Regions from separate parts of the Streptomyces sp. NPDC022552 genome, predicted to be linked through region 2. Evidence: predicted binding sites of a transcription regulator. Region 2 holds the regulator's gene; the other holds the start of a gene.
The links. The regulator HrcA, encoded in region 2, represses chaperone genes, less so after heat shock. The targets are predictions, from matches to a motif close to TTNGCACTCNGNNNNNCNGAGTGCNAA.
Positions count from the first base shown of each region.

Region 1: groL (chaperonin GroEL) is a predicted target of HrcA. The motif match lies at 2,631-2,657, and genes of this name have one in related genera.

Region 1 is NZ_JBVHGJ010000022.1:47,407-63,141, forward strand. It holds gene ACZ3OF_RS34855 (GNAT family N-acetyltransferase) at 1-224, opposite strand, end outside; gene ACZ3OF_RS34860 (SRPBCC family protein) at 221-688, opposite strand; gene groL (chaperonin GroEL) at 838-2,466, opposite strand; gene ACZ3OF_RS34870 (cold-shock protein) at 2,845-3,048, opposite strand; gene ACZ3OF_RS34875 (MoaD/ThiS family protein) at 3,462-3,740, opposite strand; gene thrC (threonine synthase) at 3,858-5,150, opposite strand; SAM riboswitch class I at 5,168-5,321, opposite strand; gene ACZ3OF_RS34885 (glucosyl-3-phosphoglycerate synthase) at 5,455-6,396, shown strand; gene ACZ3OF_RS34890 (DUF7927 domain-containing protein) at 6,453-8,336, shown strand; gene ACZ3OF_RS34895 (alpha,alpha-trehalose-phosphate synthase (UDP-forming)) at 8,402-9,865, shown strand; gene otsB (trehalose-phosphatase) at 9,873-10,721, opposite strand; gene ACZ3OF_RS34905 (DUF3263 domain-containing protein) at 10,745-11,029, opposite strand; gene ACZ3OF_RS34910 (ABC transporter substrate-binding protein) at 11,042-12,313, opposite strand; gene ACZ3OF_RS34915 (ROK family protein) at 12,523-13,461, shown strand; gene nagA (N-acetylglucosamine-6-phosphate deacetylase) at 13,461-14,606, shown strand; gene ACZ3OF_RS34925 (1-phosphofructokinase family hexose kinase) at 14,730-15,656, shown strand.
Region 2 is NZ_JBVHGJ010000002.1:184,035-199,769, forward strand. It holds gene ACZ3OF_RS05675 (pyridoxamine 5'-phosphate oxidase family protein) at 1-383, opposite strand, end outside; gene ACZ3OF_RS05680 (arylamine N-acetyltransferase family protein) at 499-1,440, shown strand; gene ACZ3OF_RS05685 (hypothetical protein) at 1,458-1,718, opposite strand; gene holA (DNA polymerase III subunit delta) at 1,757-2,743, shown strand; gene rpsT (30S ribosomal protein S20) at 3,126-3,392, opposite strand; gene lepA (translation elongation factor 4) at 3,578-5,446, shown strand; gene ACZ3OF_RS05705 (AMP-dependent synthetase/ligase) at 5,674-7,548, shown strand; gene hemW (radical SAM family heme chaperone HemW) at 7,631-8,863, shown strand; gene ACZ3OF_RS05715 (DUF3097 domain-containing protein) at 9,086-9,886, opposite strand; gene ACZ3OF_RS05720 (MBL fold metallo-hydrolase) at 9,897-10,628, opposite strand; gene hrcA (heat-inducible transcriptional repressor HrcA) at 10,782-11,801, shown strand; gene dnaJ (molecular chaperone DnaJ) at 11,802-12,941, shown strand; gene ACZ3OF_RS05735 (nitronate monooxygenase) at 13,119-14,195, shown strand; gene ACZ3OF_RS05740 (16S rRNA (uracil(1498)-N(3))-methyltransferase) at 14,192-14,935, shown strand; partial or broken gene ACZ3OF_RS05745 (cytidine/deoxycytidylate deaminase family protein) at 15,000-15,371, shown strand; gene ACZ3OF_RS05750 (hypothetical protein) at 15,398-15,735, opposite strand, start outside.

The sequences.
Region 1 (15,735 bases), on a different contig from region 2:
CGGCGGCGGACGATGACGAAGGAGTAGCCGGCGCCCGTCTCGGACCGGCTCCACTGGCGGCGGACGAACCCCTCGCCCTCCGCCTCCGAGTACACCGGCGGGACCGTGGTGATCAGCGGGATGTACGGATCCGTCGACGCCTCCTCCACGAGCGGCAGGTCCGCGCGCTCCCACGGGCGCAGGTCGTACGCCCCGGCCGGCAGCAGCGGCACGTCCAGGCTCACATCGTCTCCAGATAGGCCGCCAGGCGGTCGTACTCCTCCTTGACCCCGGCCTCCATCCCCGTCGCCAGCGCCTGGTCGCGGATCTCCGACGAGGGCCAGAGCGACGTACTGGTGAGCGCCGTGCCGCCGTCGGGCGTGTCGTCGAAGGTGAGGGTGACGTGGACCGGAGGTCCTGGCATGAGCTCGAAGACCTCGGTGTAGACGAGGCGCTCGTTCGGGACGATCTCCTCGTACGTGCCGGAGAAGACGATCTCCCGGCCGTCGGGGGCCTTCTGGCCCCAGCGCCACGTGCCGCCGATGCGGAGGTCGACGTCGGAGATCACCGTGGGCAGGGCGGCCACGCCGTACCACTGCCGTACGTGCTCGGGTTTCGTCCACGCCTCCCAGACACGGGCGGGCGGGGCGTCGAAGGTCCGGGTGATGACCAGCTCGCGGTCGGCCGGTGTCGTCAGCAGCGTGATCATGGATCGCTCCCGCCTTCCGAGAGGCTCCGCCTTCCGAGAGGGGCGGACCGCCCCACCCCACCAGCATCACCCCGAACGCCCGAGGGCGGCACCCCCAGCTGGGGGTGCCGCCCTCGGTCGCGTACAGCGAGGAACTACCGAGCCGAGGCTCAGAAGTCCATGTCACCGCCCGGCATGCCACCCGGGGCGGCCGCGCCGGCCTTCTCGGGCTTGTCGGCGATGACGGCCTCGGTGGTCAGGAACAGCGCGGCGATGGAGGCCGCGTTCTGCAGGGCGGAACGCGTCACCTTCGCCGGGTCGATGATGCCCTCGGCGATGAGGTCCACGTACTCGTTGGTCGCGGCGTTCAGGCCGTGACCGACGGGCAGGTTGCGGACCTTCTCCGCCACGACGCCACCCTCGAGGCCGGCGTTGACGGCGATCTGCTTCAGCGGGGCCTCCAGGGCCAGCTTCACGATCGCGGCACCGGTGGCCTCGTCGCCCGAGAGGTCGGCCTCGAGCTTCTCGAAGACGTTGGAGGCCTGGAGCAGGGCCACGCCACCACCGGCGACGATGCCCTCCTCGACGGCCGCCTTCGCGTTGCGAACGGCGTCCTCGATGCGGTGCTTGCGCTCCTTGAGCTCGACCTCGGTCGCGGCACCGGCCTTGATGACCGCAACACCGCCGGCGAGCTTCGCCAGGCGCTCCTGCAGCTTCTCGCGGTCGTAGTCGCTGTCCGAGTTCTCGATCTCGGCGCGGATCTGGTTGACGCGACCGGCGACCTGCTCGCTGTCACCGGCACCGTCGACGATCGTGGTCTCGTCCTTGGTGATGACGACCTTGCGGGCGCGGCCCAGCAGGTCCAGGCCGGCGTTCTCGAGCTTGAGGCCGACCTCCTCGGAGATGACCGTGCCGCCCGTGAGGATGGCGATGTCGTTCAGCATGGCCTTGCGGCGGTCGCCGAAGCCCGGAGCCTTGACCGCGACGGACTTGAAGGTGCCGCGGATCTTGTTGACGACCAGGGTCGACAGGGCCTCGCCCTCGACGTCCTCGGCGATGATCAGCAGGGGCTTGCCCGACTGCATGACCTTCTCCAGGAGCGGGAGCAGGTCCTTCACGGAGGAGATCTTGGAGTTGACGATCAGGATGTACGGGTCGTCCAGGGACGCCTCCATACGCTCCATGTCGGTGGCGAAGTACGCCGAGATGTAGCCCTTGTCGAAGCGCATACCCTCGGTGAGCTCCAGCTCCAGACCGAAGGTCTGGGACTCCTCGACGGTGATGACGCCTTCCTTGCCGACCTTGTCCATCGCCTCGGCGATGAGCTCGCCGATCTGGGTGTCGGCGGCGGAGATGGAGGCCGTGGAAGCGATCTGCTCCTTGGTCTCGACATCCTTCGCCTGCTCGAGCAGGGCGCCGGAGACGGCCTCGACGGCCTTCTCGATGCCGCGCTTGAGGGCCATCGGGTTGGCGCCGGCCGCCACGTTGCGCAGGCCCTCGCGGACGAGCGCCTGGGCGAGGACGGTCGCGGTGGTCGTACCGTCACCGGCGACGTCGTCCGTCTTCTTGGCGACTTCCTTGACCAGCTCGGCGCCGATCTTCTCGTACGGGTCCTCGAGCTCGATCTCCTTGGCGATGGACACACCATCGTTGGTGATCGTGGGGGCGCCCCACTTCTTCTCGAGGACGACGTTCCGGCCCTTGGGGCCAAGGGTGACCTTGACGGCGTCGGCGAGCTGGTTCATCCCGCGCTCGAGACCGCGCCGTGCCTCCTCGTCGAACGCGATGATCTTGGCCATGTGAAGTGGTCCTCCCGGACATGGGGTGGATAACGCTCCAGGACCGCGCCGACGCCCGCGACGGACGGCCTGCGTGCCCTGTGGTTCCTTGCCCCACCTGGCCGCGGACCTCGTCTGCCCGATCCTCGTAAGCACTCTCACCTTCAGAGTGCTAACGCCAATGATTAGCACTCGGCACAGGAGAGTGCAAGGCCGTCCCGAAGGGACGTCGATGAGGGGTGGCGGTCGGGCGACGGGCGGGGGCAAGCGCCTCTCGATGATCGGAACCCCGTCGCGCCACCTCCCGCGCACGCACGAGGGGTCCGCATCCTGGTCAGGATGCGGACCCCTCGGCGTGAGAACGCGTGAGTGCGTACGTGGTGGCCGATCGCGCCGTGCTCAGACGGCGAGCTTGACCATGTCCGCCTGCGGACCCTTCTGGCCCTGCGAGATCTCGAACTCGACCCGCTGACCCTCTTCAAGGGTGCGGTAGCCGTCCATCTGGATCGCGCTGTAGTGGACGAATACATCCGCACCACCGTCGACCGCGATGAAGCCGTAGCCCTTCTCCGCGTTGAACCACTTGACGGTGCCCTGAGCCATGCCTAACTCCCCTATTACTGGCCCTTGCGCGGGACCCGCACTTCGCGGGACCCGGGTCAGACCCTGCGCCGGAACGCGTCGACCGCGGCTGAATGTATCTGCCCAACTGCCCTCTGCAACAGGTCAATCGGGCGAGAATTCTGGGCATGGCGTAAAGGAGAATTCAGGAGAATTCACTGAATTCCGGGGCAAGTCGGGCCCGGCAAAGTGCGCAGAAGGTACACAACACTCGAACACTTTGGCTGCTTCTTGTCGGGCGCGGACGCATTCTCATATGCGTCTGGCACAAGCAGCGAGGGGAGGCCGGGGGGACTTCCCCAACTCTACCGCGCTCAACCATGCAGAATTGCCCCCTCCGCTTCTCTCGCGGAGGGGGCAATTCGGTTACGCCGGGTAACAGGGCGGCGGAAGGCTCAGCAACCGCCGGCCACCGCGGGGATGATCGAGACGCCCGCGCCGTCCGGCGTCGCCGTCTCCAGGCCCTGCTCGAAGCGGACGTCGTCGTCGTTGACGTACACGTTCACGAAGCGGCGCAGCTTGCCCTGGTCGTCCAGGACGCGGGCCGCGATGCCCGTGTGGTTCTTCTCCAGGTCGGCGATGACCTCGGACAGGGTCGCGCCCTCGGCGGCGACCTCGGCCTGGCCGCCGGTGTAGGTGCGGAGGATGGTGGGGATGCGGACCTTCACGCTCATGGGCTGATCACCTTCGGTGGCTACGGGGCGGGTGCGGGGCGGGCGGGGACGGGGAGCGGGGCGGCGGCCGGAGCGGCCGGAGCACCGGCCGCCCCCGCACCCCGGCGGTCGCGGGCGTCAGCCCGCCAGGCCTGCTTCGCGGAACGCGTCCAGGCTCGGGCGGATCGTCGCGGTCGCCTGCGAGGTATCGGCCACCGCGTCCAGCGTCTTGAGGCCGTCACCCGTGTTGAGCACGACCGTGGTGAGGGCCGGGTCGATGAGGCCGGCCTCGACCAGCTTCTTCGTCACGCCGACCGTCACACCGCCCGCCGTCTCGGCGAAGATGCCCTCCGTGCGGGCCAGGATCTTGATCGCCTCGACGACCTGCTCGTCGTCGACGTCCTCCACCGCGCCACCCGTGCGGCGCGCGATGTCGAGGACGTACGGGCCGTCGGCCGGGTTGCCGATGGCGAGCGACTTGGCGATGGTGTTCGGCTTCTGGGGCCGTACGACGTCGTGACCGGCCTTGAAGGCCGCCGACACCGGCGAGCAGCCCTCGGCCTGCGCACCGAAGATCTTGTACGGCTTGTCCTCGACCAGGCCCAGCTTGATGAGCTCCTGCAGGCCCTTGTCGATCTTGGTGAGCTGCGAGCCGGAGGCGATCGGGATGACCAGCTGATCCGGGATCACCCAGCCGAGCTGCTCGCAGATCTCGTACGCGAGCGTCTTGGAGCCCTCGCCGTAGTACGGCCGCAGGTTGACGTTGACGAAGCCCCAGCCCTCGCCCAGCGGGTCGCCGATGAGCTCCGAGCAGAAGCGGTTGACGTCGTCGTAGTTGCCCTCGATGCCGACGAGCTCACCGCCGTAGACGGCGGCCATGACGACCTTGCCCTGCTCCAGGTCGTGCGGGATGAACACGCAGGAGCGGAAGCCGGCGCGGGCGGCGGCGGCGCCGACGGCGCCGGCCAGGTTGCCGGTGGAGGAGCAGGACAGGGTGGTGAAGCCGAAGGCGCGGGCGGCCTCCAGGGCCTGGGCGACGACACGGTCCTTGAAGGAGTGCGTCGGGTTGCCGGAGTCGTCCTTGACGAAGAGCTTGCCGGGCTCGACACCGAGCTCGCGGGCGAGGTTGTCGGCCTGGACGAGCTTGGTCCAGCCGGGGTTCAGGTTCGGCTTCTCGGCGACGTCCGCCGGGACGGGCAGCAGCGGGGCGTAGCGCCAGATGTTGGCGGGGCCGGCCTCGATCTGCTTGCGCAGCGCCTCGGGGTCACCGGTGGGGAGGTCGTACGCGACTTCGAGCGGGCCGAAACAGAGCTCGCAGGCGAAGATCGGGCCGAGCGGGAAGACTTCACCGCATTCCCGGCACGAAAGGCCGGAAGCGGGACCGAGATCGACGGTCCGGGAGGTTTCGGTGGAAACAGTCTGTACAGCCATGGAGGCGAGGCCCTTTCTCCTCATCTTTCCCATGACGAATGTCGTCATGAGACGGATTTGGCACCTTCCCTAGCCGGGAGCCTCGCTGGCGCGTTGTGTACGCGGACGAGACCGACTGGAGGGTTGCCGGGGCTTCAACGGGCCGTTTCCCTCTGCCCCTCTGGATGAGCGGTATTCGATTGTGTGAAGCGGTTGTGAGACGCGGGTGGGACCCCGACATGCATCGGGCATCCGCGTTGTTCAAGACTGTAACCGAAGGCCCGGAGGGTTGAACCTGCCGTCCGAACCGCGAGATGGAGATCACGTGCTGGAGGAAGTGGAGCGCTGGCTGGGCCGGCGGTCCTGGTCCGTGGCGGACCGTTCGCTCGACCGCATCCTGGCGGCGAAGCACGGGACGACGGTCAGCGTCGTCCTGCCCGCGCTCGACGAGGAGGCGACGGTCGGCGACATCGTCTCCGTGATCCGCCGGGAGCTGATGACCGAGGCCGTCCCGCTCGTGGACGAGCTCGTGGTGATCGACTCCGGTTCCACCGACCGTACGGCGGAGGTCGCGGCGGCGGCCGGGGCGCGTGTCGTGGCGCGCGACGCGATCCTCCCCCGGATACCGGCCGTGCCCGGCAAGGGCGAGGTGCTGTGGCGGTCACTGATGGTGACGCGCGGCGACATCGTCTGTTTCGTCGACGCGGACCTGCGGGACTTCTCCGCCGACTTCGTCACCGGGATCGTCGGCCCGCTGCTCACCGACCCCGACGTCGACTTCGTGAAGGCGATGTACGACCGTCCGCTGGGCGACGCTCCAGGTCAGGGCGGCCGGGTGACCGAGCTGGTGGCACGGCCGCTGCTCAATCTGCACTGGCCGCAGCTGGCCGGCTTCGTGCAGCCGCTCGGCGGCGAGTACGCGGCGCGACGCTCGCTGCTCGAACGGCTGCCGTTCCCCGTCGGTTACGGAGTGGAGCTGGGCCTGCTCGTGGACGCGCTCCACACGGTGGGTCTGGACGCCCTGGCCCAGGTCGACGTCGGGGTCCGCAAGCACCGGCACCAGGACGGCCGGGCGCTCGGACGGATGGCGGCGGCGATCTACCGGACGGCGCAGCTGCGCCTCTCCCGCGGGCATCTCGTGCGGCCCCGGCTGACGCAGTTCGAGCGGGACGACACCGGTTTCACCCCGCGGACGTACGCCGTGGACACCGAGGAACGGCCGCCGATGATCGACATCACGGAGTACACGCACCGCCGCGTGGCGTAACCCCGAATGATGATGCTTTTTGCATACATTTCGGTTTTATGCCGTTCACCCATCGAATGACCACGCTGCTGGCGGCGCTCGGCCTCGCCGCCGGCTCACTCGGTTCGCTCGGCTCGCTCACCCTCGCCGCGGCCGGTCCGGCCGTGGCGGATGTGGTGGAGCCCTTCGGCAAGCGCTACGAAGCGTCGCTCCACGGCGACTTCACGACCATCGGCAACACGGTCATGGGCTGCCCCACCGCCCCCGCCGACCTGGCCGCACGCTGCGCCACAGCGGCCGCGGGTCAGGGCCGCGAGGACAACGACACGTTCGCCATGGAGCGGATCGACACCGCGGCCATGAGCGCCGGATACGGCTCCAGCATCGGCCACGTCGTGATCCCGGTCGGTGCCCGGGTCGCGTACGCCCGGCTCTTCTGGGGCGGCAACGACGGTACGTACAGGGCGCCGAGCGGGGCGCAGACGAAGCGGTGCGACAGCTCCGGCGGCCGCGACGTGGTGACCTCCCCGGGCGACCACGCCACGACCGAGCCGCGCATCAGGGTCGGGGCGGGACCCGAGACGCCGGTGTCGATCGACAGCATGGTGACCGACCCGGCCGACACCGGCGGCCCGCACTACTACACGGGCGAGTCGGACGTCACGGCCGCGTTCGCGGGCGTGACCGGCACCGACATCCGGGTCGCGGTCGGCGACATCTGGGCGGCCGACGGCCAGGGCTGTGTGGCGGGCTGGTCCCTGACGGTGGTCCACGAGTTCCCCGGGCCCGAGCCGGCCTTCGCCCCGGACCGGCGCGCCGTCCGCATCTACGGCGGGCACGTCCTCCAGCGGTCCACCTCCCCCGCGACCACGATCACCGTCGACGGCTTCCACCGGACGGCGGGCAGGGCGCGGGCGAGCGTCACGGCGTACGAAGGTGACCGGAACACGCCGGGCGACCGCTTCCTCGTCGACGGCAGGAACGTCACCGAGGCCCGCACCGGCGACGCCGGCAACTTCTTCGTCGGCGGGCACGACGGCGCCGTGTCGCCCGCGCTGACGAACAACCTGAGCATCGACGCCAAGACCTTCGACATCCCGGAGGGCGCCGTTCCGGCGGGCGCACGGTCGGCGGAGCTGACCTTCACGACAACGGGCGACACGTACGTGCCCACCGCCGTCGCCTTCTCCGTACCGGTGCCGGACCTGGAGATCACCAAGACCGCGAGCCCGCAGAAGGCGAAGCCGGGCGACACCGTCACGTACACGGTCACGGCGCGGAACACGGGCCCCCTCGACCACCCGAACGCCCGGTTCGGCGACGACCTGACGGGGAACCTGGACGACGCCGTCTACAACGGCGACGCGAAGGCCACGATCGGCACGGTGACGTACGAGGCGCCGAAGATCACCTATGTGGGTGACATCCCGGCCGGCCGGACCGCGAAGATCACCTATTCGGTGAAGGTCGGCGACCCGGTGCGCGGGGACGGCACGCTCCGGAACCGCGTCGAGGCCGTGTCGCCACGCTCGAACTGCGGGGAGGGCAGCGAGGACCCGGCCTGCGCCGTGACCCCGGTCGTCGCCCCGCCGAAGCCGGGCCGGACGGACGGCCCGAGCACGAGCCCGAGCACCGGCCCGAGCCCGACGCCTACGCCTACGCCGACGCCGACGCCGACGGCCCCGGCAGACCCGAAGGCCCCGGAGGTCACGGCGTCCCCCTCGCAGACCCCGGCCCCCACACCGACCCCGGTCCCGTACGCGAGCGAGTCCGAGATCGGGCTGCTCGCCGCCCCCACCCCCCACGAGCCGCGCCCGCCCGCCCCGCCCGGCGCCGGCGGCTCCATGGCCGAGACCGGATCGAGCGGTGAGCGGCTCTGGCTGCTCGGCGGCCTCGCACTCGCCCTGGCCGCGACCGGTGTGGTGGCGAAGGCTGCCCTCCGTGGCCGCCGCGAACCATGAGGCGTGGATTCGCCAGAGTCGTATACGTACGTTTGAGCGTTTACGTGACGGGCTAGGTTCGCCACATGGCTTCTGTGCTCGTGGCGTCCAACCGGGGTCCGGTCTCGTACGCCCTCGCCGCCGACGGCACCCTCGGTGCCCGGCGCGGCGGGGGCGGTCTCGTCTCCGGGCTGAGCGCGGTCTCCTCCCAGGACAGCGTGTGGGTGTGCGCCGCGCTCGGGGACGGCGACCGCGAGGCGGTGCGGCGCGGGGTGGCCGAGCCCGGCGTGCGCATGCTGGACATCCCCCCGGAGGTGTACGCCGACGCGTACAACGGGATCGCGAACTCGGTGCTGTGGTTCCTGCACCACCATCTGTACGACGTGCCGCACGAGCCGGTCTTCGACGCGGAGTTCCGGCGCCGCTGGGCGTCGTACCGCGACTACAACAGGGCCTTCGCCGAGGAGCTCGCGGCACAGGCAGACGAGGGAGCGGCGGTCCTGGTGCAGGACTACCACCTGGCACTGGTGCCGGGGCAGCTCCGCGAGCTGCGCCCCGACCTGCGGATCGGCCACTTCACGCACACGCCGTGGGCGTCGCCGGAGTACATGCGGATGCTGCCGGAGGAGATCCGCGAGGAGCTTCTGTGGGGGATGCTCGGCGCGGACGAGCTCGGTTTCCACACCTGGGGATGGGCCCGGTCGTTCATCACCGGCGCGCGCATCGACAGCGCGGGCGGGGCCGCCGAGGGAGCCCTGCGCACCGACGACCCGTGGCGCGGGGTGCACCACCACCGGGCGGGGGGCGCACCTCGGCGCACCCGGGTCCACGTCTACCCCCTCGGTGTGGACGGTGACGAGCTGCGGGAGCTCGCCCACCGGCCGGAGGTCGACGACCGGCTGGCCGGGCTGCGGGCCGAGGTCGGCGACCGGAGGACGATCGTGCGGGTGGACCGTACGGAGCTGTCGAAGAACGTGGTCCGCGGCCTGCTCGCGTACCGGGAGCTGCTCCAGGAGCGTCCGGAGTGGCGCGGCCGGGTCGTCCACATGGCCTCGGCGTACCCCTCCCGCCAGGACCTGGAGGTCTACCGCGCGTACACGGAGGCGGTCGCCCGGCTCGCGGAGGAGATCAACGCGGAGTTCGCCACCGACGACTGGCAGCCGGTGCTGCTGTCGGTGAAGGACGACTTCCCGCGCTCCCTCGCGGCGTACCGGATGGCGGACGTGGCGCTGATCAACCCGATCCGCGACGGGATGAACCTGGTGGCCAAGGAGATCCCGGTGGTGTCGGAGGCGGGGTGCGCGCTGGTGCTCTCGACGGGGGCCGGGGCGTACGACGAGCTGCGCGAGGCGGCGCTGACGGTCAATCCGTACGACGTGTCGGAGACCGCGGCGGCCCTGCACCGGGCCCTGTCGATGCCGGCCGCCGAGCGCGCGGACCGCTCGAAGCACCTCGCCGAGGCGGCGACGGCGCTTCCGCCGCAGCAGTGGTTCCTGGCCCAGCTGAACGCCCTGCGCGACGGCACCGAACCCCCGGCGCCGCCGCGCTGACGGCCTCTCAGGCCTCCGAGGCGCGTACCGCCTCCGCCAGGTCAGTCAGGAACCGCACGACCCCCGGCGGGCCCGGGACCGACAGGTCGGCGCGGTCCGCGAGTTCGTGGACCTCCGTCGAGCCGCTGCAGACCAGCAGGCCCGGGGTGCCGTCCGAGCGGAGCTTCTCCACGGCCGCGAAGGCAGGCAGGTCGCCCAGGTCGTCGCCCGCGTACAGGACGGACCCGGCGCCCACCTCCCGTACGTACTCCGCGAGCGCCACGCCCTTGTCCATCCCAGGGGGGCGCAGTTCGAGGACCATGCGGCCGGGTTCGAGGACCAGGCCGTGGCGGGTGGCGAGGTCGGCGAGCGGGGCCCTGAGCGCCTCGAAGGCCGCCTCCGGGTCGGTGGAGCGGCGGGTGTGGACGGCGACCGCGCGGCCCTTCTCCTCGATCCAGGTGCCCGGCCAGGCGCCGACGCCGTCGAGGAAGCCGGGGAGTTCGGCGCGTACGGCCGCCACGCCGGGGTGGACGGCGGAGGCCTGGACGGTGCCGGTGACCGCGTCCCAGCGCTCCGCGCCGTAGTGGCCTAGGACGACGAGGTGGTCGAGGCCGGGGACGCCGGCGAAGCCGCCGTACCGTACGGCCACGCCGGCCGGGCGGCCGGTCACCACCGCCACCGAGGCGATCCGCGGGGCGAGCGCGGCGAGCGCGGAGACGGCGCCGGGGTGGGCGCGGGCCTGTTCGGGGTCCGGGACGATCTCGGCGAGCGTCCCGTCGAAGTCGAGGGCGACGACGGCCTTCTCCGGGCGCGCGAGAAGCGCGGCCAGACCGTCGCGGCCTGCGGATGTGGTCGGGTGCGGAAGGCTGCTGACCATACGACGACCCTACCGACGCGGGCTCACCGGCGCTGCTCCTTCTCGGCACGGACCCGGCGCAGCCGGTTGACGGTCACCGGGTCGTGCCGCAGGGCGCGCGGGTCGTCGAGGAGGGCGTTGAGGAGCTGGTAGTAGCGGGTCGCGGAGAGGCCGAGCTGCTCGCGGACGGCCCGCTCCTTGGCTCCGGGGCCGGGCCAGGAGCGCCGTTCGAGGGCGAGCACGGCCCGCTCCCGTTCCCCGAGCCCGGAGTCCTGCCCCGCGTCCCCGGCCCCGTCGTCGCTCGGTCCGGAGACGCTCGTGTCGGTCATACGAACAACCTATTACTCCGCGCTCTCGGCCGCCGTCGCCTCACGCGCGATCTCCCCCAGGACGTCGGAGGGCTTCGCCCCCGGGGTGACCGCCTTGCCGATGTTCTGCTTGATGTGGTCGCTGACCTGGGCCCAGGACGTCTTGCCGACCGGCGGGAGCTGGGAGTTCGGCAGCTCCGTGAGGAACTCGCGCAGGTTCTTGTGCTCCTCGTCGCTCTCCATCCGGGAGAACGCGCTGACGGTCACCGGCAGCAGGTCGTTGTCGCCCGCGAACTTCAGCACGTTCTCGTCGCTGAAGACGAAGTCGAGGAAGTCGCCGATCTCCTCGCGGTGGCCGTTCTGCTTGAAGCCCATGATCCAGTCGGCGACGCCCATGGACGCCTTGGCCCGGCCGTTCGCGCCGGGCAGCGCGACCTTGCCGACCTTGACGCCCTTCTTCTCGGCCTCCTGCATGAGCGAGGGGTGGCCGTTGAGCATGCCGACCTCGCCGCGCGAGAAGGCGGCGAAGGCGTCCTTGCGGTTGAGCTTGCCGGGGGCGACCGGGCCGGTGAGCTTCTTCTGGACCAGGTTCGTCTTCAGCCAGTCGAAGGTCTCGACGTTCTGCTCGGAGTCGATCCGGTAGCGGTCGGTGCCGTCGGTGTAGCCGTCGCCGCCGCTGAGCAGCCACATCATCGTCTCGGCCTGGGCCTCCTCCGGGCCGAGCGGCAGCGCGAAGGGGTACTTCACGTCCTTGTCCTTCAGCTTCTCCGCGGCGGCGGCCAGCTCGTCCCAGGTGGTCGGCGGCTTGCTGATGCCGGCCTGCGCGAAGAGGTCCTCGTTGAAGAAGAGCAGCCGGGTGGAGGCGACGAAGGGCAGGCCGTACTGGGTGCGCTTGTGCTCGCCGGCGGAGGCGAGGGGGGCCTGGAAGTTGGCCTGGACGGGGATGGAGAGCAGCTCGTCCGCGGAGTAGAGCTCGTCCGCGGCCGCGTAGTCGGCGTAGGCGCCGATCTGGGCGATGTCGGGGGCCTGGCCGGCCTTGACCATCTCGGCGACCTTGCGGTCGACGTCGTTCCAGGACTCGATCTGGACCTCGACCTGGACGCCGGGGTGCGTTGCCTCGTAGGCGGCGGTGAGCTCGTCCCAGTACTTCTTGGTGGTGTCGCCACCGGTCAGGTCGTAGTCGGCGGCGACCAGCTTCAGGGTCACGTCGCCGGAGTCGCTGCCGGAGAGACCACAGCCGGAGAGACCCGCGGTCATGCCCAGCGCGGCGAACGTCGCGGTCAGTCCAAGAAATCGCCGCTGCACAGCGTTGCCCCACCCTCATGCTCGTCGTTGAGCTGTGATTTTCACAGAAGAGGAAGCATAAGGTCTACACCACTTGGGTAGATTCTCGGGATCGGGTGAAGGCCTCGTGAAGCCCGGCCGCGGCGACCGCCACCCGGATTTGTATCCCTGCGCAACAATATGGGCCAGTGGACTAGACCTTTCGGGTCCGCACGCGCGAGACTGTTCCCGTGAGACACGTCATCGCCCTCGATGTGGGCGGCACCGGCATGAAGGCCGCCCTCGTCGGCACGGACGGCACCCTGCTCCACGAGGCACGGCGCGCCACCGGGCGCGAGCGCGGCCCCGAGGCCGTCGTCGAGACGATCCTCGGCTTCGCCGCCGACCTGCGCGCCTACGGCCTGGAGCGGTACGGCGAGCCCGCCGCGGCCGCGGGAGTCGCCGTACCCGGCATCGTCGACGCCGAGAACGGCATCGCCGTCTACGCCGCCAACCTCGGCTGGCGCGACGTCCCGATGCGGGCCCTGCTCAGCGAACGCCTCGACGGCATCCCGGTCGCCCTCGGCCACGACGTCCGCACCGGCGGTCTCGCCGAGGGCCGGATCGGCGCCGGGAACGGTGCCGACCGCTTCCTCTTCGTGCCGCTCGGCACCGGGATCGCCGGAGCCATCGGCATCGGCGGGGCCATCGAGGCCGGCGCCCACGGCTACGCCGGGGAGATCGGCCACATCGTCGTCCGCCCCGGCGGCGCCGAGTGCGGCTGCGGCCAGCGCGGCTGCCTGGAGCGGTACGCCTCCGCCTCCGCCGTCTCCCACGCCTGGGCCGCCGCCTCCGGCGACCCGGACGCCGACGCCGCCGACTGCGCCAAGGCCGTCGAGTCCGGCGACGCCAGGGCCGTACAGGTCTGGCAGGACGCCGTCGACGCGCTCGCCGACGGCCTGGTCACCGCGCTCACCCTGCTGGACCCCCGCACGCTCATCATCGGTGGCGGTCTCGCCGAGGCCGGGGAAACCTTGTTCACACCACTGAGGGCCGCCGTGGAGGAACGCGTCACGTTCCAGAAGCTGCCCGCCGTCGTCCCCGCGGCCCTCGGGGACACCGCCGGATGCCTGGGCGCGGGCCTCCTCGCCTGGGACCTTCTCTCCCTCGACTCGGAGGTATCCGCCTGATGGCCGTTTCCACAGTTCTCGCCGGTGCCCGTGTGGTGCTGCCGACCGGCATCGTCGAGAACGGACGGGTGATCGTCGACGGCGGTCGCATCGCGGGCGCCGCGCCCGCCGACGCGCCGGCGCTCGACCTCACCGGCCACTGGGTCGTCCCCGGCTTCGTCGACATGCACAACCACGGCGGCGGCGGCGCCTCGTTCACCTCCGGCACGGTGGACGACATCCTCACCGGCGTCCACACCCACCGGCTGCACGGCACCACCACCGTCGTCGCCTCCTTCGTGACCGGCGAGATGGACTTCCTGAGCACCCGCGCCGGGCTGCTCTCCGAACTCGCCGAGCAGGGCGAGATCGCCGGCATCCACTTCGAGGGCCCGTTCATCGCCCCCTGCCGCAAGGGAGCGCACGACGAGACGCTGCTGCGCGACCCCGACCCGGCCGACGTCCGCAAGCTGATCGACGCCGCCCGCGGCCAGGCCAGGATGGTCACCCTCGCCACCGAACTGCCCGGCGGCATCGACTCCGTACGCCTCCTCGCCGAACACGGCGTGGTCGCCGCGATCGGCCACACGGACGCCACGTACGAGCAGACCGTCGAGGCCATCGACGCGGGCGCCACCGTGGCGACCCACCTCTACAACGCGATGCCCGCCCTCGGCCACCGCGCCCCCGGCCCGATCGCCGCGCTCCTGGAGGACGAGCGGATCACGGTCGAGCTCATCAACGACGGCACGCACCTGCACCCGGCCGCCCTGGAGCTGGCGTTCCATCACGCGGGGCCGCGCCGGGTCGCGTTCATCACGGACGCGATGGACGCGGCGGGCTTCGGCGACGGCCGGTACATGCTCGGGACGCTGGCCGTCGAGGTGAAGGACAGCGTGGCGAGGCTCGTCGAGGGCGGCTCCATCGCGGGCTCGACCCTCACCCTGGACCGCGCGTTCAAGCGGGCCGCGACCGTCGACGGGCTGCCCGTCGAGTCCGTCGTCCAGGCCATCTCCGCCAACCCTGCACGGGTGCTCGGCATCGACGACCGGGTCGGCTCGCTGGAGCCCGGCAAGGACGCCGACCTCGTCGTCCTCGACGCCGACTTCGACGTCAAGGGCGTGATGCGCAAGGGCACCTGGGTGGTCGAGCCGCAGCAGGCCTGAAGTCGCCCGCTCAGCGCAAGGCGGTTGGCCCGGGGACTGGGCCAACCGCCTTCCGTTTGGCATGATCGTGGCGCGTTCTACGGCTGTTCCAGGAACTTTCTACGGGCTACGGGGGTACGGCAGGTGATTCTCACGGTCACCCTCAACACGGCTCTGGACCTCACGTACCGCGTCCCCGCCCTCACCCCGCACGCCTCCCACCGTGTCACGCAGGTGATCGAACGTCCCGGCGGCAAGGGCCTCAACGTCGCCCGCGTCCTCGCGGCCCTCGGTCACGAGACGGTCGTGACCGGCTTCGCCGGCGGCTCCACTGGCGAGATCCTGCGCGGCCACCTGGCGCCGGGCCCCGTCCGCGACGAGCTGGTCCCGGTCGCCGGACCCACCCGCCGTACGGTCGCGATCGTCGACACCACGACCGGCGACACCACCCAGCTGAACGAGCCGGGCCCGACGATCACCCCCGCCGAGTGGACGAACCTCACGGTCCGCTACACCCACCTCCTCGCCGGCGCCTCCGCGGTGGCTCTCTGCGGCAGCCTGCCGCCCGGCATCCACGTGGGCGCGTACGCGGAGCTGATCCGGCTCGCCCGCGCCGCCGGCGTCCCCGTTCTCCTCGACACCAGCGGCGAACCGCTGCGGCGGGGTATCGCGGCCCGCCCCGATCTGGTCAAGCCGAACGCCGACGAACTCGCCCAGCTCACCGGCTCCCGCGAGCCGCACCGCGCCACCCGCGACGCCCGCCGCCGAGGCGCCCACGCGGTGGTCTCCTCACTGGGCCCGCAGGGCATGCTGGCCGCCACCGCGGACGGCCTGTGGCACGCGGCCCCACCGGCCGCGGTGAAGGGCAACCCGACGGGCGCCGGCGACTCGGCCGTCGCGGGCCTCCTGGCGGGCCTGGTCGACGAACTCCCCTGGCCGGACCGCCTGACCCAAGCGGTCGCCCTCTCGGCGGCGACGGTGCTCTCCCCGGTGGCGGGCGAGTTCGACCGGGTCACGTACGAGGAGCTGCTGACCCGGGTGACGGTCAGGGAACTGACCGAGGCGGCGTAACGAAGCGAGAGGCCCGCGGAACCGAGAGGTCCGACGGCCCTCACGCCTGCCGTCCTTCTGACGGGGTGCCATGAGGACA
Region 2 (15,735 bases):
GGCCGGTCGCGCGGATCCCAGGCCAGCTTGGCCGCGAAGGCGTCGGCCGAGGCCTTCGGCAGATCGGCGCCCTCCACCAGCTCGGCCGTGCCGTCGATCAGCACCACGTCCCGGGTATGGCCGAGGCTGAGCCTGACCTCGCCCTTCGGGGTGAGGTTACGGGCCGTGGGATTTGTCCGCTTCGTGCACAGCAGAAGGGTCCCGCGGTCGAGCAGCCCGTCCTGGGCGTCCCAGGCGAAGGAGAGCGGCACCAAGCACGGTTCGTCGCGGGCGGACGCGGTCGCGACCCAGAGGTCCTCGTCCTGACGGAGGCGGGTGAGGACGTCCTCCTTGCGCTGCGAGCGGGGACGGGGAAGGGGGACGGACGGCTCATGATCGGGCATGACCCGGACGGTAGTTGAAGTGGTGCGGGGGCGCCTCGGGCCACGGGCCTCGGACATCGGACCTAGGACCAGCGCCTCATGGGCGAACCGAGGGGCGCGGCGGCAGACTCGGGGCATGACCACTCATACCCAGCGGGCCCCGGACGCGGCAGACACGGCGGACGCGGCGGAGGTGCCGGTAGAGGCGTATCTGCGGCGCCTCGGAGCGGCCCGGCCGGACCGTCCCGACGTGGCCGCTCTGCGCGACCTGCATCTGCGGCACCTGAAGACGGTCCCCTTCGAGAACCTGTCGATCCACCTCGGCGAGGACATCGTCCTGGAGGAGAAGCCGCTGCTCGACAAGATCGTCGGGGCGGGCAGGGGCGGGTTCTGCTACGAGGTCAACTCCACCTTCGCCGTCCTGCTGCGCGAACTCGGCTTCGCCGTCACGCTCCTTCAGGCACGCTGCTTCGGCAAGGACGGCCGACTGGGCATCCCGTACGACCACATGGTGGTGCTGGTGGAGACGGCGGAGGAGGGGCGGTGGCTGGCGGACGTCGGGTTCGGCGACCACAGCCACTTCCCGCTGGCGCTGGAGGAACGGGGCGACCAGCCCGATCCCGGCGGCACGTTCCGCGTCGTGGAGACCGACGACGGCGACCTGGACGTGCTGCGCGACGGCGAGCCGCAGTACCGGCTGGAGCGGCGACCGCGCGTGCTCGCCGACTTCACGGCCGGGGCCTGGTACCACCGCACCTCCCCGGACTCGCACTTCCCCCGCTCGCTCGTCTGCTCCCGGCTCACCGAGGAGGGCCGGATCACCCTCAGCGGCCACAAGCTCGTCACGACCGTGTACGGCGGGGAGCGCACCGAGCGGCTGCTCGACGGGGAGGACGAGGTGAGGGCGGCGTACCAGGACCTGTTCGGCATCGGGCTCGGCGAGCTGCCGGCCGTACCGCCGTCGCGGGAGCGTGGAGCCGCTGCCGCTGCCGCTGCCGCTGCCGCTGCCGCTGCCGCTGCCGCTGCCGCGCCCGCTGCCTCTGACACGGCCGCGGACGGCGCTGACCCGTCCGCGTAGGGCGGCCGTTCCCGTCCCTACGGTGCTTCCAGCCAGCCCTCGTACTCCGCGGCGAGTTCGTCCAGCGCCGCGGAGTCCAGCCGGCTGTCCGGGTCCTCCACGACCACCAGCCACTGCGCGTCCTCGGCGTCGTCCTCGCCGGCCAGCGCGTCCCGTACGAGCTGAGGTTCCTGGGCGACACCGAAGCGGGCGGGAAGCTCTTCGGCGACCTCCTCGGCGGCGTCGCGGTCGGGCAGTACCAGTACGTGTCGTTCACTCACCCCGCCATTCTCGGGCATGGGGATCGCTGTCAGTGGCCCGTGGGATGCTGGACGGGATGGCCACCAGGAAGAATTCGAACGACGACCTTCTCGCCCCCGTCACGCTCGCCGTGGGCCAGGAGGACCTGCTCCTCGACCGCGCCGTCCAGGAGGTGGTGGCGGCCGCGCGGGCCGCCGACGCCGACACGGACGTGCGGGACCTCACCTCCGAGCAGCTCCAGCCCGGGACGCTCGCGGAGCTGACGAGTCCGTCGCTCTTCGCCGAGCGCAAGGTGCTGGTCGTGCGGAACGCGCAGGACCTGTCCGCGGACACGATCAAGGACATCAAGGGGTACTTCGACGCGCCCGTCGAGGAGATCACGCTCGTGCTGCTCCACGCCGGCGGCGCGAAGGGCAAGGGCCTGCTCGACGCGGCGCGCAAGGCGGGCGCTCGGGAGGTGGCCTGCCCGAAGACGACGAAGCCGGCGGAGCGGCTGACGTTCGTTCGGCAGGAGTTCCGGGCGCTGGGGCGGTCGGCCACGCCCGAGGCGTGCCAGGCGCTGGTCGACTCGATCGGCAGCGACCTGCGGGAGCTGGCGTCGGCGGTGTCGCAGCTGACGGCGGACGTGGAGGGGACGATCGACGAGGCGGTCGTCGGGCGGTACTACACGGGGCGGGCGGAGGCGTCGTCGTTCAACGTCGCGGACCGTGCGGTGGAGGGGCGGGCGGCGGAAGCGCTGGAGGCGCTGCGCTGGTCGCTGTCGACCGGCGTCCCGCCGGTCCTGATCACCAGCGCGCTGGCGCAGGGTGTCCGCGCGATCGGCAAGCTGTCGTCGGCGCGGGGCGGGCGGCCGGCGGATCTGGCGCGGGAGCTGGGGATGCCGCCGTGGAAGATCGACCGCGTACGGCAGCAGATGCGGGGCTGGACGCCGGACGGGGTGTCGCTGGCGCTGCGTGCGGTGGCAGAGGCGGACGCGGGCGTGAAGGGCGGGGGGGACGACCCGGAGTACGCCCTGGAGAAGGCGGTGGTCGCGGTGGCGCGGGCGGCGCGACTTCGGAGGTAGGCCCCCTCGCGGGTCCTCTCGCCCTCCTCGGGCCCTCTGCCCCCCTCGGGCTCCCTCGGCGCCCCCCTCGGGCTCCCTCGGGTCTTCTCCGCCCCTCGTGGGCCTCTCGGCTCTCTCGGGTCCCCCCGGAACGTGGCGTCCCTGGGCCGTCGTGCCTGGCGGCGGACCGGTGTGCCCAGGTGCTCGTGGTGCCGCGTCGGTCGGGGTGAGGCAGGTACGACAAAGGCCCCGGGCTCCTGGGGAAGGAGGGGACGGGGCCTTGTCGTAGTGATGGTGGGCTCGTGCACGCGTGGCGAACGCGTATCGCGCACGAGTCCGGGGTGCCGGTTGGGAGCGGGAGAGAGGGCCCGCGGGGTCCCGTCCGGCGTTACATCAGAGGGGCTCAGCCCTGCAGAGCGGCAACCTTGGTGGCCAGCGCCGACTTCTTGTTGGCGGCGGCGTTCTTGTGGATGACACCCTTCGAGACAGCCTTGTCGAGCGCGCGGGAGGCGGCGCGAGAAGCCACGACGGCCTTCTCGACGTCACCCGCGGCGACGGCCTCGCGGGCCTTGCGGATCGCGGTCTTGAGCGACGACTTGACGGCCTTGTTGCGCAGGCGCGCCTTCTCGTTCGTCTTGTTCCGCTTGATCTGGGACTTGATGTTCGCCACGAAAAGAGCCTTTTCAGGTTCGGTGTTGTTTCTGAGGTGTGCCTCTTCGCTGAGAGGGCGTACGAGACACAGCTGTCCACGATATCAGGGCCCCTAACCTCCGCCCAAACCGAGCGGAGCCGCTCACTCGTGGGACCATGGAGCCTACGTATCGATCCGACCATCGCCCCGAGACGAGACCCTGCGTGCCCGCGACTCCTACCCACGTGCCTGAGCCGAGCCGTACCGACCCGGCGCTGATCCGCAATTTCTGCATCATCGCGCACATCGACCACGGCAAGTCCACGCTTGCCGACCGGATGCTTCAGCTGACGGGTGTGGTCGACCAGCGGCAGATGCGCGCCCAGTACCTCGACCGGATGGACATCGAGCGCGAGCGCGGCATCACGATCAAGTCCCAGGCGGTGCGTCTTCCCTGGGCGCCCACCGAGGGCGAGGGTCAGGGTAAGACCCACATCCTCAACATGATCGACACCCCCGGGCACGTCGACTTCACCTACGAGGTCTCGCGTTCCCTGGCCGCCTGCGAGGGCACGATCCTGCTGGTCGACGCGGCCCAGGGCATCGAGGCGCAGACCCTCGCGAACCTGTACCTCGCGATGGAGAACGACCTCACGATCGTTCCCGTGCTGAACAAGATCGACCTGCCCGCCGCGCAGCCGGAGAAGTTCTCCGAGGAGCTCGCCAACCTCATCGGCTGCCAGCCCGAGGACGTGCTCAAGGTCTCCGCCAAGACCGGCCTGGGCGTCGAGGCGCTGCTCGACCGCGTCGTCGCGAACGTCCCGGCCCCCGTCGGTGTGGCCGACGCCCCCGCCCGCGCGATGATCTTCGACTCCGTCTACGACTCGTACCGCGGTGTCGTGACGTACGTCCGTGTCGTCGACGGCCAGCTCAACAAGCGCGAGCGCATCAGGATGATGTCGACCGGCGCCACCCACGAGCTTCTGGAGATCGGCGTCTCCTCCCCGGAGATGACGCCGTCCGACGGTCTCGGCGTCGGCGAGGTCGGCTACCTCATCACCGGTGTGAAGGACGTCCGTCAGTCCAAGGTCGGTGACACGATCACCTCCCTGAGCAAGGGCGCCACCGAGGCCCTCGGCGGTTACAAGGACCCGAAGCCGATGGTGTTCTCCGGGCTCTACCCGCTGGACGGCTCGGAGTACCCGGACCTCCGCGACGCCCTCGACAAGCTGCAGCTCAACGACGCCGCGCTCGTCTACGAGCCGGAGACCTCCGCCGCTCTCGGCTTCGGCTTCCGTGTCGGCTTCCTCGGTCTGCTCCACCTGGACGTGATCCGCGAGCGTCTGGAGCGCGAGTTCGGGCTCGACCTGATCGCCACCGCCCCCAACGTGGTCTACCGCGTGGTCATGGAGGACGGCAGCGAGCACACGGTCACCAACCCGAGCGAGTTCCCCGAGGGCAAGATCAACGACGTGTTCGAGCCCGTCGTACGCGCCACGATCCTCGCGCCCAGCGAATTCATCGGCGCGATCATGGAGCTGTGCCAGACCCGCCGGGGCACGCTGCTCGGCATGGACTACCTCTCCGAGGACCGGGTGGAGATCCGCTACACCCTCCCCCTGGCCGAGATCGTCTTCGACTTCTTCGACCAGCTGAAGTCCAAGACGCGCGGTTACGCCTCCCTCGACTACGAGCCCACCGGCGAGCAGGCCTCCAGCCTGGTCAAGGTCGACATCCTGCTGCACGGCGACAAGGTCGACGCGTTCTCCGCCGTCACCCACAAGGACGCCGCGTACGCGTACGGCGTGCGGCTCGTCGCCAAGCTGCGCGAGCTCATCCCGCGGCAGGCCTTCGAGGTGCCCATCCAGGCCGCCATCGGCTCCCGGGTCATCGCCCGCGAGACCATCCGCGCCATCCGCAAGGACGTCCTCGCCAAGTGCTACGGCGGTGACATCTCCCGTAAGCGGAAGCTGCTGGAGAAGCAGAAGGAAGGCAAGAAGCGGATGAAGATGGTCGGCTCCGTGGAGGTCCCGCAGGAGGCCTTCATCGCCGTCCTGTCGAGCGACGACTCCGCCGGCGGCAAGAAGAAGTGATCGGCTGTTTAGCTGACTGATACATCGAACGGGTCTCCGCGCGGACGGCGAGGGGGCCCGTTCGGCGTTCGTTCTGTTATCAACCGGGTATGAAGAGGCGGCCGCCAGGCTCTTACGCGCCGGACTTCGGCCATCTACTCTGATCCCCGAATCGAAGGTTACTCGCCAGTTAGAACGCACCGCCAGATCGCACCACCCGCAGGCATCGCCGCCGCCCGGAGGACGTCGTGAGCGACACACAGACCTTGATCGAGAACCGGCCGCCCTCCGTGGCGACGCTCTTCCTTGAGCGCGTCGAGCGGACCCCGGACGCGGAGGCCTATCGCTACCCGGTACCGGCCGTTTCCGGCCAGGGTCCGGACGAGTGGAAGTCGCTCAGCTGGGGGCAGGCCGCCGAGCGGGTCTTCGCCATCGCGGCCGGCCTCATCGACCTGGGCGTACAGGCGGAGGAGCGGGTCGCCCTGGCCTCCTCCACCCGGGTGGAGTGGATCCTCTCCGACCTCGGCGTGATGTGCGCGGGAGCCGCCGTCACCACGATCTACCCGCAGACCAACGCCGAGGAGTCGGCGTTCATCCTCTCCGACTCCGAGTCCAAGGTGCTGATCGCGGAGGACGCGGCGCAGGTCGCCAAGGCCCGCGAGACCCGCGCCGACCTGCCCGGTCTCCACCACGTCGTCGTCATCGACCCCACGGGCGTCGAGAGCGACGACTGGGTCCTCTCCCTCGCCGAACTGGAGAAGCGCGGCCAGGCGTACCTGGAGAAGCACGCCGACGCGGTCAAGGCGCGCGTCTCGGCCATCACCGCCGACCAGCTCGCCACCCTCATCTACACCTCGGGCACCACGGGCCGCCCCAAGGGCGTCCGCCTCCCGCACGACAACTGGTCGTACATGGCCAAGGCCATCGCCGCGACCGGCCTCGTCACCGGGGACGACGTCCAGTACCTCTGGCTGCCGCTCGCGCACGTCTTCGGCAAGGTGCTCACCTCCGGCCAGATCGAGGTCGGCCACGTCACCGCCGTCGACGGCCGCATCGACAAGATCATCGTGAACCTGCCGGTGGTCCAGCCGACCTACATGGCCGCCGTGCCCCGCATCTTCGAGAAGGTCTACAACGGCGTCGCCGCCAAGGCCCGCGAGGGCGGCGCGGCCAAGTACAAGATCTTCCAGTGGGCGGCCGAAGTGGCCCGCGAGTACGCCAAGGTCACCCAGGACAACTTCCGCCGCACCGGCACCGCCTCCGCGCCCTTCGGCCTCACCGCGAAGCACAAGGTCGCCGACGCGCTCGTCTACAAGAAGCTCCGCGAGGCCTTCGGCGGCCGGCTGCGCGCCGCCGTGTCCGGCTCCGTCGCGCTGGCGCCCGAGATCGGCTTCTTCTTCTCCGGCGCGGGCATCCACATCCTGGAGGGCTACGGCCTGACGGAGTCCAGCGCCGCCTCCTTCGTCAACCCGGGCGAGGCCTACCGCACCGGCACGGTCGGCAAGCCGCTGCCCGGCTGCGAGGTCCGGATCGCCGACGACGGCGAGATCCTGCTGCGCGGCCCCGGCATCATGCAGGGCTACCACGGCCTGCCCGAGAAGACGGCCGAGGTCCTGGAGGCGGACGGCTGGTTCCACACCGGGGACATCGGCGAGCTGTCCGCCGACGGCTATCTGCGGATCACGGACCGCAAGAAGGACCTGTTCAAGACCTCGGGCGGCAAGTACATCGCGCCGACCGAGATCGAGGGCCAGTTCAAGGCCGTCTGCCCGTTCGTCTCCAACATCGTCGTCCTCGGCGCCGACCGGAACTACTGCTCCGCGCTCATCGCGCTCGACGAGCCCGCCATCCTCGGCTGGGCCGCTGAGCACGGCCTCGGCGGCAAGGCGTACGCGGAGGTCATGGCGGCACCGCAGACCCAGGAGATGGTCCAGGGGTACGTGGACCGGCTCAACGAGGGCCTGCAGCGCTGGCAGACGATCAAGAAGTTCCGTCTGCTGCCGCGGGACCTGGACGTGGAGCACGGTGAGCTGACCCCGTCGCTGAAGATGAAGCGACCGGTGGTGGAGCGGACGTACAAGGACCTGATCGAGGAGATGTACGCGGGGGCGCGGGAGGCGTAACCGCCGCGGCTCGGCAAGCCGCGGCCGGCCGGGTTGTCCACAGGCCGGCGGCTTACCTCGGGCAGTACGGGACAATGGGCTCATGCCTTCCGTACTGCCCGATGGTGAGCCCATGCCCGAGGACGGGGCGCTGCCCGCGCACGCCCTGGAAGGGGCCCGGGAGCGGCCGCTCGGGTTCTATCTGCATGTGCCGTACTGCGCGACGCGCTGCGGCTACTGCGACTTCAACACGTACACCGCGAGCGAGCTGCGCGGTGCCGGAGGCGTGCTCGCCTCCCGGGACAACTACGCGGGGCAGGTCGTCGAGGAGATACGCCTCGCCCGGAAGGTGCTGGGCGACGACCCGCGGCCGGTGCGGACCGTCTTCGTCGGCGGCGGTACGCCGACGCTGCTCGCGGCCGGTGATCTCGTACGGATGCTGGGGGCGATCCGGGACGAGTTCGGGCTCGCGGACGATGCCGAGGTGACCACGGAGGCGAACCCGGAGTCGGTGGATCCGGCGTACCTGGCGGAGCTGAGGGCCGGAGGCTTCAACCGGATCTCCTTCGGCATGCAGAGCGCCCGGCAGCACGTCCTGAAGGTCCTCGACCGTACGCACACCCCGGGGCGGCCCGAGGCGTGCGTCGCGGAGGCGCGGGCGGCGGGCTTCGAACACGTCAACCTGGACCTGATCTACGGGACGCCGGGGGAGTCCGACGACGACTGGCGCGCCTCGCTCGAGGCGGCGATCGGGGCGGGCCCCGACCATGTCAGCGCGTACGCGCTGATCGTCGAGGAGGGGACGCAGCTGGCGCGGCGGATCCGCCGCGGCGAGGTCCCGATGACGGACGACGACGTGCACGCGGACCGGTACCTGATCGCCGACTCCGTCTTCGCGGAGGCCGGCTTCGAGTGGTACGAGGTGTCGAACTGGGCCACGTCGGAGGCCGGGCGGTGCCTGCACAACGAGCTGTACTGGCGCGGTGCCGACTGGTGGGGCGCGGGGCCGGGGGCGCACTCGCACGTCGGGGGTGTGCGGTGGTGGAACGTGAAGCATCCGGGGGCGTACGCGGCGGCGCTCTCCTCCGGGAGGTCGCCGGGCGCGGGGCGCGAGGTCCTCTCGGCGGAGGACCGTCGCGTGGAGCGGGTGCTCCTCGAGCTCCGGCTCCGGGAGGGCGTGGAGCTGGAGCTCCTGCGCCCCGTGGGCCTCGCGGCCGCGGAGAAGGCGCTCGCGGACGGGCTCCTCGCGGCGGAGCCGTACGCGGCGGGGCGGGCGGTCCTGACGCTGCGGGGGCGGTTGCTGGCGGACGCGGTGGTTCGGGACCTGGTGGACTAGGGCGGTCGGGTCGCCCTTGGGCGGGGCGGTGAGCGCGCGGGCGCCCCTGGGCGGGCCCGAGGGGCGCCCGCCCCTGTTCCGGGGGCCCGAGGAGGCGCCGCCCCTGTGCGGGGGCGCGAGAAAGGCGCCGCCCCTGTGGGGCTGTGCCCACCCGTTCCGCACTGCGGAACGATTGCCCACAACGGGCGGGGCTGAACGGCGCCCAAGACCGGGCGGCTGGGGCTAGGGCGCTGTCACGAAGTCGATCAGTTCTTCCACTCGGCCCAGGAGCGACGGTTCCAGGTCCTTGTAGGTGTGGACCTTCGACAGGATGTGCTGCCAGGCCGCTCCCGTGTTCTGCGGCCAGCCCAGTGCCTGGCAGACGCCCGTCTTCCAGTCCTGGCCCCTGGGGATCACCGGCCATGCCGCGATGCCCACCGACGACGGTTTCACCGCCTCCCAGACGTCGATGTACGGGTGGCCCACGATCAGAACGTCCGGGGACGAGACCTGCGCCGCGATGCGCGACTCCTTGGAGCCCGGCACCAGGTGGTCGACCAGGATGCCCAGCCGCGCGTCCGCCGCCGGGGCGAAGTCCGCGACGATCGCCGGGAGGTCGTCGATGCCCTCCAGGTACTCCACCACCACGCCCTCGATGCGCAGGTCGTCGCCCCAGACCCGCTCCACCAGCTCCGCGTCGTGCCGGCCCTCCACGTAGATCCGGCCCGCCCGCGCCACCCGGGCCCGCGCGCCCGGGACCGCGACCGAGCCGGAGGCCGTACGAGTGGGGCGCGTCGGACCGGCCGCGGGACGGACCAGCGTCACCACCTTGCCCTCCAGCAGGAAGCCCCGCGGTTCCATCGGGAACACGCGGTGCTTGCCGAAGCGGTCCTCCAGGGTCACCGTGCCCGCCTCGCAGCGGATCACCGCCCCGCAGAAGCCCGTGGAGACCTCCTCCACCACGAGGTCCACCTCCGCCGGTACCTCCGGCACCGGGGCGGATCGCTTCCAAGGGGGCGTCAGGTCCGGGTTGTAGCTGCGCATTTGGGCGACGTTATGCGACGGAGAAGCGCCGTGCCAGCTCATCCCGCTGGCGCCGTACGAACGCCGCGTCCACCACCGCCCCGTGCCCCGGCACGTACATCGCGTCCTCCCCGCCCAGCGACAGCAGTCGGTCCAGGGCCGCCGGCCAGCGTGATGGCAGCGCGTCCGGGCCCGCCTGGGGCTCTCCCGACTCCTCCACCAGATCGCCGCAGAAGACGATCTCCGGCACGCCGCGCACGCCGGGCACGAAGAGCGCCAGGTCGTGCGCCGTGTGGCCCGGGCCGATGTTCGCCAGCAGCACCTGGCGGCCCCCCAGGTCGAGCGTCCACTCCCCGGAGACGGAATGGTGCGGCGCCACGAGCGTGTCGGCCGCCTCCGTCGCCGCCGACTCCTCCACCCCGTGCCGTACCGCGTCCTCCCGCAGCGCGTGCCGCTCCCGTCGCAGCAGATCGTCCACGCCCACTGCGCCGAACACCTCCGCGCCCGCGAACACCGCCGTGCCCAGCACATGATCGAAATGGGGGTGGCTCAGTGCGATGTGCGTCACTCTCCGGCCGCCCGTGAGCGCCTCCGCCTGAGCCCGCAGCTCCGCGCCCTCGGCGAGCGTCGAGCCCGTGTCGTACAGGAGGACGGCCTTCTCGCCCATGACCAGGCCCACCGTGGCGTCCCAGCCCGGCAGCCGCCGCCTCCCCACCCCGTTACCGAGCCGCTCCCAGCCGTACTCTTCCCAATCGACATCCATACCGCGACGCTATCCGCAACGACGCGACCTCCGACGCGGCCTCCTTGCCAGGAGCGATGCCCGCCGCCGTACACTGGCCGGGGGATTCCTGGCACTCGAACAGGGCGAGTGCCAAATGCGGAGCAACCGATACGACAGCTGGAGGTGTGCGCGATGCTCAGCGAACGCAGACTCGAGGTGCTGCGCGCCATCGTCCAGGACTATGTCGGGACGGAGGAGCCGGTCGGCTCCAAGGCGCTCACGGAGCGCCACAAGCTCGGCGTCTCGCCCGCCACCGTGCGCAACGACATGGCCGTCCTGGAGGACGAGGGCTACATCGCCCAGCCTCACACCAGCGCCGGACGCATCCCGACCGACAAGGGCTACCGGCTCTTCGTCGACCGGCTCGCCGGCGTCAAGCCGCTGTCGACGCCCGAGCGGCGCGCGATCCACAACTTCCTCGACGGAGCCGTCGACCTCGACGACGTCGTCGGGCGTACGGTCCGGCTGCTCGCGCAGCTGACCCGCCAGGTCGCCGTCGTGCAGTACCCGTCGCTGACCCGCTCGACGGTCCGGCACGTGGAGCTGCTCTCGCTGGCCCCCGCCCGGCTGATGCTCGTGCTGATCACGGACACCGGCCGGGTGGAGCAGCGCGTCATCGACTGCCCGGCGCCGTTCGGCGAGACCTCGCTCGCGGACCTGCGCGCCCGGCTCAACAGCCGGGTCGTCGGCCGCCGTTTCGCGGACGTGCCGCAACTGGTGCAGGATCTTCCGGAGTCCTTCGAGGAGACGGAGGACCGCGGCACGGTCTCGACCGTGCTCGCGACCCTGCTCGAAACCCTGGTGGAGGAGCATGAGGAGCGGCTGATGATCGGCGGCACCGCCAATCTCACCCGCTTCGGCCATGACTTCCCCCTCACGATCAGGCCCGTCCTCGAAGCCCTTGAGGAGCAGGTCGTGCTCCTCAAGCTGCTGGGCGAGGCCAAGGACTCGGGCATGACCGTACGGATCGGGCACGAGAACGCCCATGAGGGCCTCACCTCCACGTCCGTCGTCGCGGTCGGCTACGGTTCGGGCGACGAGGCAGTCGCCAAACTCGGCGTGGTCGGACCGACCCGCATGGACTACCCCGGAACGATGGGAGCGGTACGCGCAGTGGCACGTTACGTCGGACAGATCCTGGCGGAGTCGTAAGTGGCCACGGACTACTACGCCGTACTCGGCGTACGCCGCGACGCGTCCCAGGACGAGATCAAGAAGGCATTCCGGCGGCTCGCCCGCGAGCTGCACCCGGATGTCAATCCCGATCCGAAGACGCAGGAGCGGTTCAAGGAGATCAACGCCGCCTACGAGGTGCTGTCGGACCCGCAGAAGAAGCAGGTCTACGACCTCGGCGGCGACCCGCTGTCCGCGTCCGGCGGCGGCGGTGGAGCCGGTGGCTTCGGCCAGGGCGGCTTCGGGAACTTCTCGGACATCATGGACGCGTTCTTCGGTACGGCGTCGCAGCGCGGGCCACGCTCGCGCACGCGCCGCGGCCAGGACGCCATGATCCGGCTGGAGATCGACCTCAACGAGGCCGCGTTCGGCACGACCAAGGACATCCAGGTCGACACGGCCGTCGTCTGTACGACCTGTTCGGGTGAGGGCGCCGCCCCCGGCACGTCCGCCCAGACCTGTGACATGTGCCGCGGCCGCGGTGAGGTCTCGCAGGTCACGCGGTCCTTCCTGGGCCAGGTCATGACCTCGCGCCCCTGCCCCCAGTGCCAGGGCTTCGGCACCGTCGTCCCGACCCCGTGCCCCGAGTGCGCGGGCGACGGCCGGGTCCGCTCGCGGCGCACGCTGACCGTGAAGATCCCGGCCGGTGTGGACAACGGCACGCGGATCCAGCTCGCGGGCGAGGGCGAGGTCGGCCCCGGCGGCGGCCCCGCCGGCGACCTGTACGTCGAGATCCACGAGGTCCCGCACGAGACCTTCCAGCGGCGCGGCGACGACCTGCACTGCACGGTCACCATCCCGATGACGGCGGGTGCGCTCGGTACGAAGGTGCCGTTGCAGACGCTCGACGGGGTGGAGGAGGTCGACATCCGCCCGGGCACCCAGTCCGGCCAGTCGATCCCGCTGCACGGGCGCGGCATCACACACCTGCGCGGTGGCGGCCGTGGCGACCTGATCGTGCACGTCGAGGTGACGACGCCGTCGAAGCTCGACGCCGAGCAGGAGCGGCTGCTGCGCGAACTGGCGAAGCTGCGCGGCGAGGAGCGGCCGACGGGTCAGTTCCAGCCGGGACAGCAGGGCCTGTTCTCGCGGCTCAAGGACGCGTTCAACGGCCGGTAGGCGTGATTGCCGGGGGTCCGGGGGTTGTCCCCCGGGTCGGCACGGTCAGCCGGGACAGCAGGGCCTGTTCTCGCGGCTCAAGGACGCGTTCAACGGCCGGTAGGACTGGGCGTGGCATGCCTGGAAGGGCGGTATCCGCAGGGCGGATGCCGCCCTTCCGTATGACACGATGCCTGCATGTCCACCGCGCTGAACGATCTCTCCCGATACCCGATCGTGCAGGCCCCCATGGCGGGTGGAGCGTCCTGTCCGGAGCTCGTCGGGGCCGTCTGCGAGGCCGGCGGGCTCGGGTTCCTCGCCGGGGGGTACAAGACCGCCGGCGGGCTGTACCAGGAGATCAAACAGGTGCGCGGGCTGACCGGTCAGCCCTTCGGCGTGAACCTCTTCATGCCGCCCGGCGGGCAGCCCGGTGACCCCGCGGCCGTCGAGGTGTACCGGCACCAGCTCGCCGGCGAGGCCACCTGGTACGAGACGGCCCTCGGCGACCCCGACAACGGGCGCGACGACGCCTACGACGCCAAGCTCGCGATCCTGCTCGAGGACCCGGTCCCCGTCGTCTCGTTCACCTTCGGCTGCCCCGACCGGGACACGTTCCAGGCCTTCGCCCGCGCCGGTACGTACACGATCGTCACCGTCACCTCGCCCGACGAGGCCCGGGCCGCCCAGCGGGCCGGGGCCGACGCGGTCTGCGTGCAGGGTGTGGAGGCCGGCGGGCACCAGGGCACGCACCGCGACGACCCGGACGCCGCGCTCGCCGGGACCGGGCTCCTCACGCTCGTCACCCAGGTCGTGGAGGCCGTGCGGCTGCCGATCGTCGCGGCCGGCGGGATCATGCGCGGGGCCCAGATCGCCGCGGTCCTCGCCGCGGGGGCCGACGCCGCCCAGCTCGGTACCGCGTTCCTCGTGTGCCCCGAGTCGGGGGCGCACACGCTGCACAAGCAGGCCCTGACCAACCCCCTCTTCGTCCGCACCGAGCTCACCCGGGCCTTCTCCGGCCGCCCGGCGCGCGGGCTCGTCAACCGCTTCATGCGCGAGCACGGGCCGTACGCCCCCGCCGCCTACCCCGAGATCCACCACCTCACCGCGCCCCTCCGCAAGGCCGCCGCCACGGCGGGCGACGCGCAGGGCATGGCCCTGTGGGCCGGCCAGGGGCACCGGCTGGCCCGCGACCTCCCGGCCGGCCGGCTGGTCGAGGTGCTGGCCGCCGAACTCGACACCGCACTCACCGCGCAGGCCCACAGGAGCGCCTCATGACCGCACCCGTCTTCGTCGTCGAGGCCGTCCCCGGCACCGGCACCTTCCTCCTCGACGGCCCCGAGGGCCGCCACGCCGTCTCCGTGAAGCGGATGCGCGGGGGAGAGGACCTCGTCCTCACGGACGGGCGGGGCGCCTGGGCCGACTGCGTCGTGCTCACCGCCGAGGGCAAGGACCAGCTGACGGTCCAGGTCTCGGGGACGTACGAGGATCCCGAGCCCGCTCCCCGTATCACCGTCGTCCAGGCGCTGCCGAAGGGCGACCGGGGCGAGCTGGCCGTCGAGATCATGACGGAGACCGGCGTCGACGCGATCGTGCCGTGGGCCGCGTCCCGCTGCATCACCCAGTGGAAGGGCGACCGCGGTCTGAAGGCGCTCGCCAAGTGGCGGGCGACCGCGCGCGAGGCGGGGAAGCAGTCGCGCCGCACGCGCTTCCCCGAGGTCGCCGACGCGATGACCACCAAGCAGGTCGCCACGCTCCTCGCGGGCGCCGACTTCGCCGCCGTCCTGCACGAGGACCGGGACCACCCGAGCGGCGCGCTCGCCGACGCGTCCCTGCCCGCCGAGGGCGAGATCGTGCTCGTCGTCGGGCCCGAAGGGGGCGTCTCTCCCGAGGAGTTGGCGGCGTTCGAGGCGGCGGGCGCGAAGCCGTACCGACTCGGCCGCAGTGTCCTGCGCACCTCCACGGCCGGTACGGCGGCCACCGCGCTGCTCCTCGGACGCACGGGCCGCTGGAGCTAGTGCCGCATCAAGGACACCCCGGTCGGCGCTCGCCGTCGCCCGGCACCCGACGGAAGCAGTCCGGATGACCGCGCAGACCCACCGCGTCGACCACGAACTCGTCCAGGCCGCAGCGCACATCGCCCGCACCCGCTGCCGGGGCGACAACCACACCATGGCGGCCGCGGCCCGTGCCCGGGACGGCCGGATCATCACCGCGGTGAACGCCTACCACTTCACGGGGGGTCCGTGCGCCGAGCTGGCACTCATCGGCGCGGCAGCCGCCCAGGGCGCCCACGAGCTGGACACGATCGTGGCCGTGGGCGACCGCTACCGGGGGGTCGTTTCCCCGTGCGGCCGGTGCCGTCAGGTCCTCCTCGACTACTTCCCCACCCTCAAGGTCATCGTCGGGGAACACGACCGCGTCCGGACCGTCCTCATCACCGACTTGCTCCCAGCTCGACGCCGAGCAGACCGCGCCGCTCAGGCTGACACCAGCGCGTCGAACAGCGGCCAGCCGTCGCTCTCGTGGAGGCCGTGGGCCGTCGGGAGGAGGCCGCGTGCCGTGGCCTCGTCGAGGAAACGGCGCACCACCCCGGGCTCGTTGAGGTTGAGGTAGCCGTCTCCGGTGTCCGCGACCTGGCCGGCGCCCATGTACCCGCCCTGCGTCACCCGGCCCGGGCCCTCCTGGAAGACCAGGCGCAGTTGGGCGTGCGGGGCGTCGGCGCGGCGCAGCGTCAGCAGTTCCCGGCAGGGCGGATGCAGATGGCCGACCGACCAGAGCCAGACCGTGCCGTCCACCACCAGCCTGCGCGGTACGC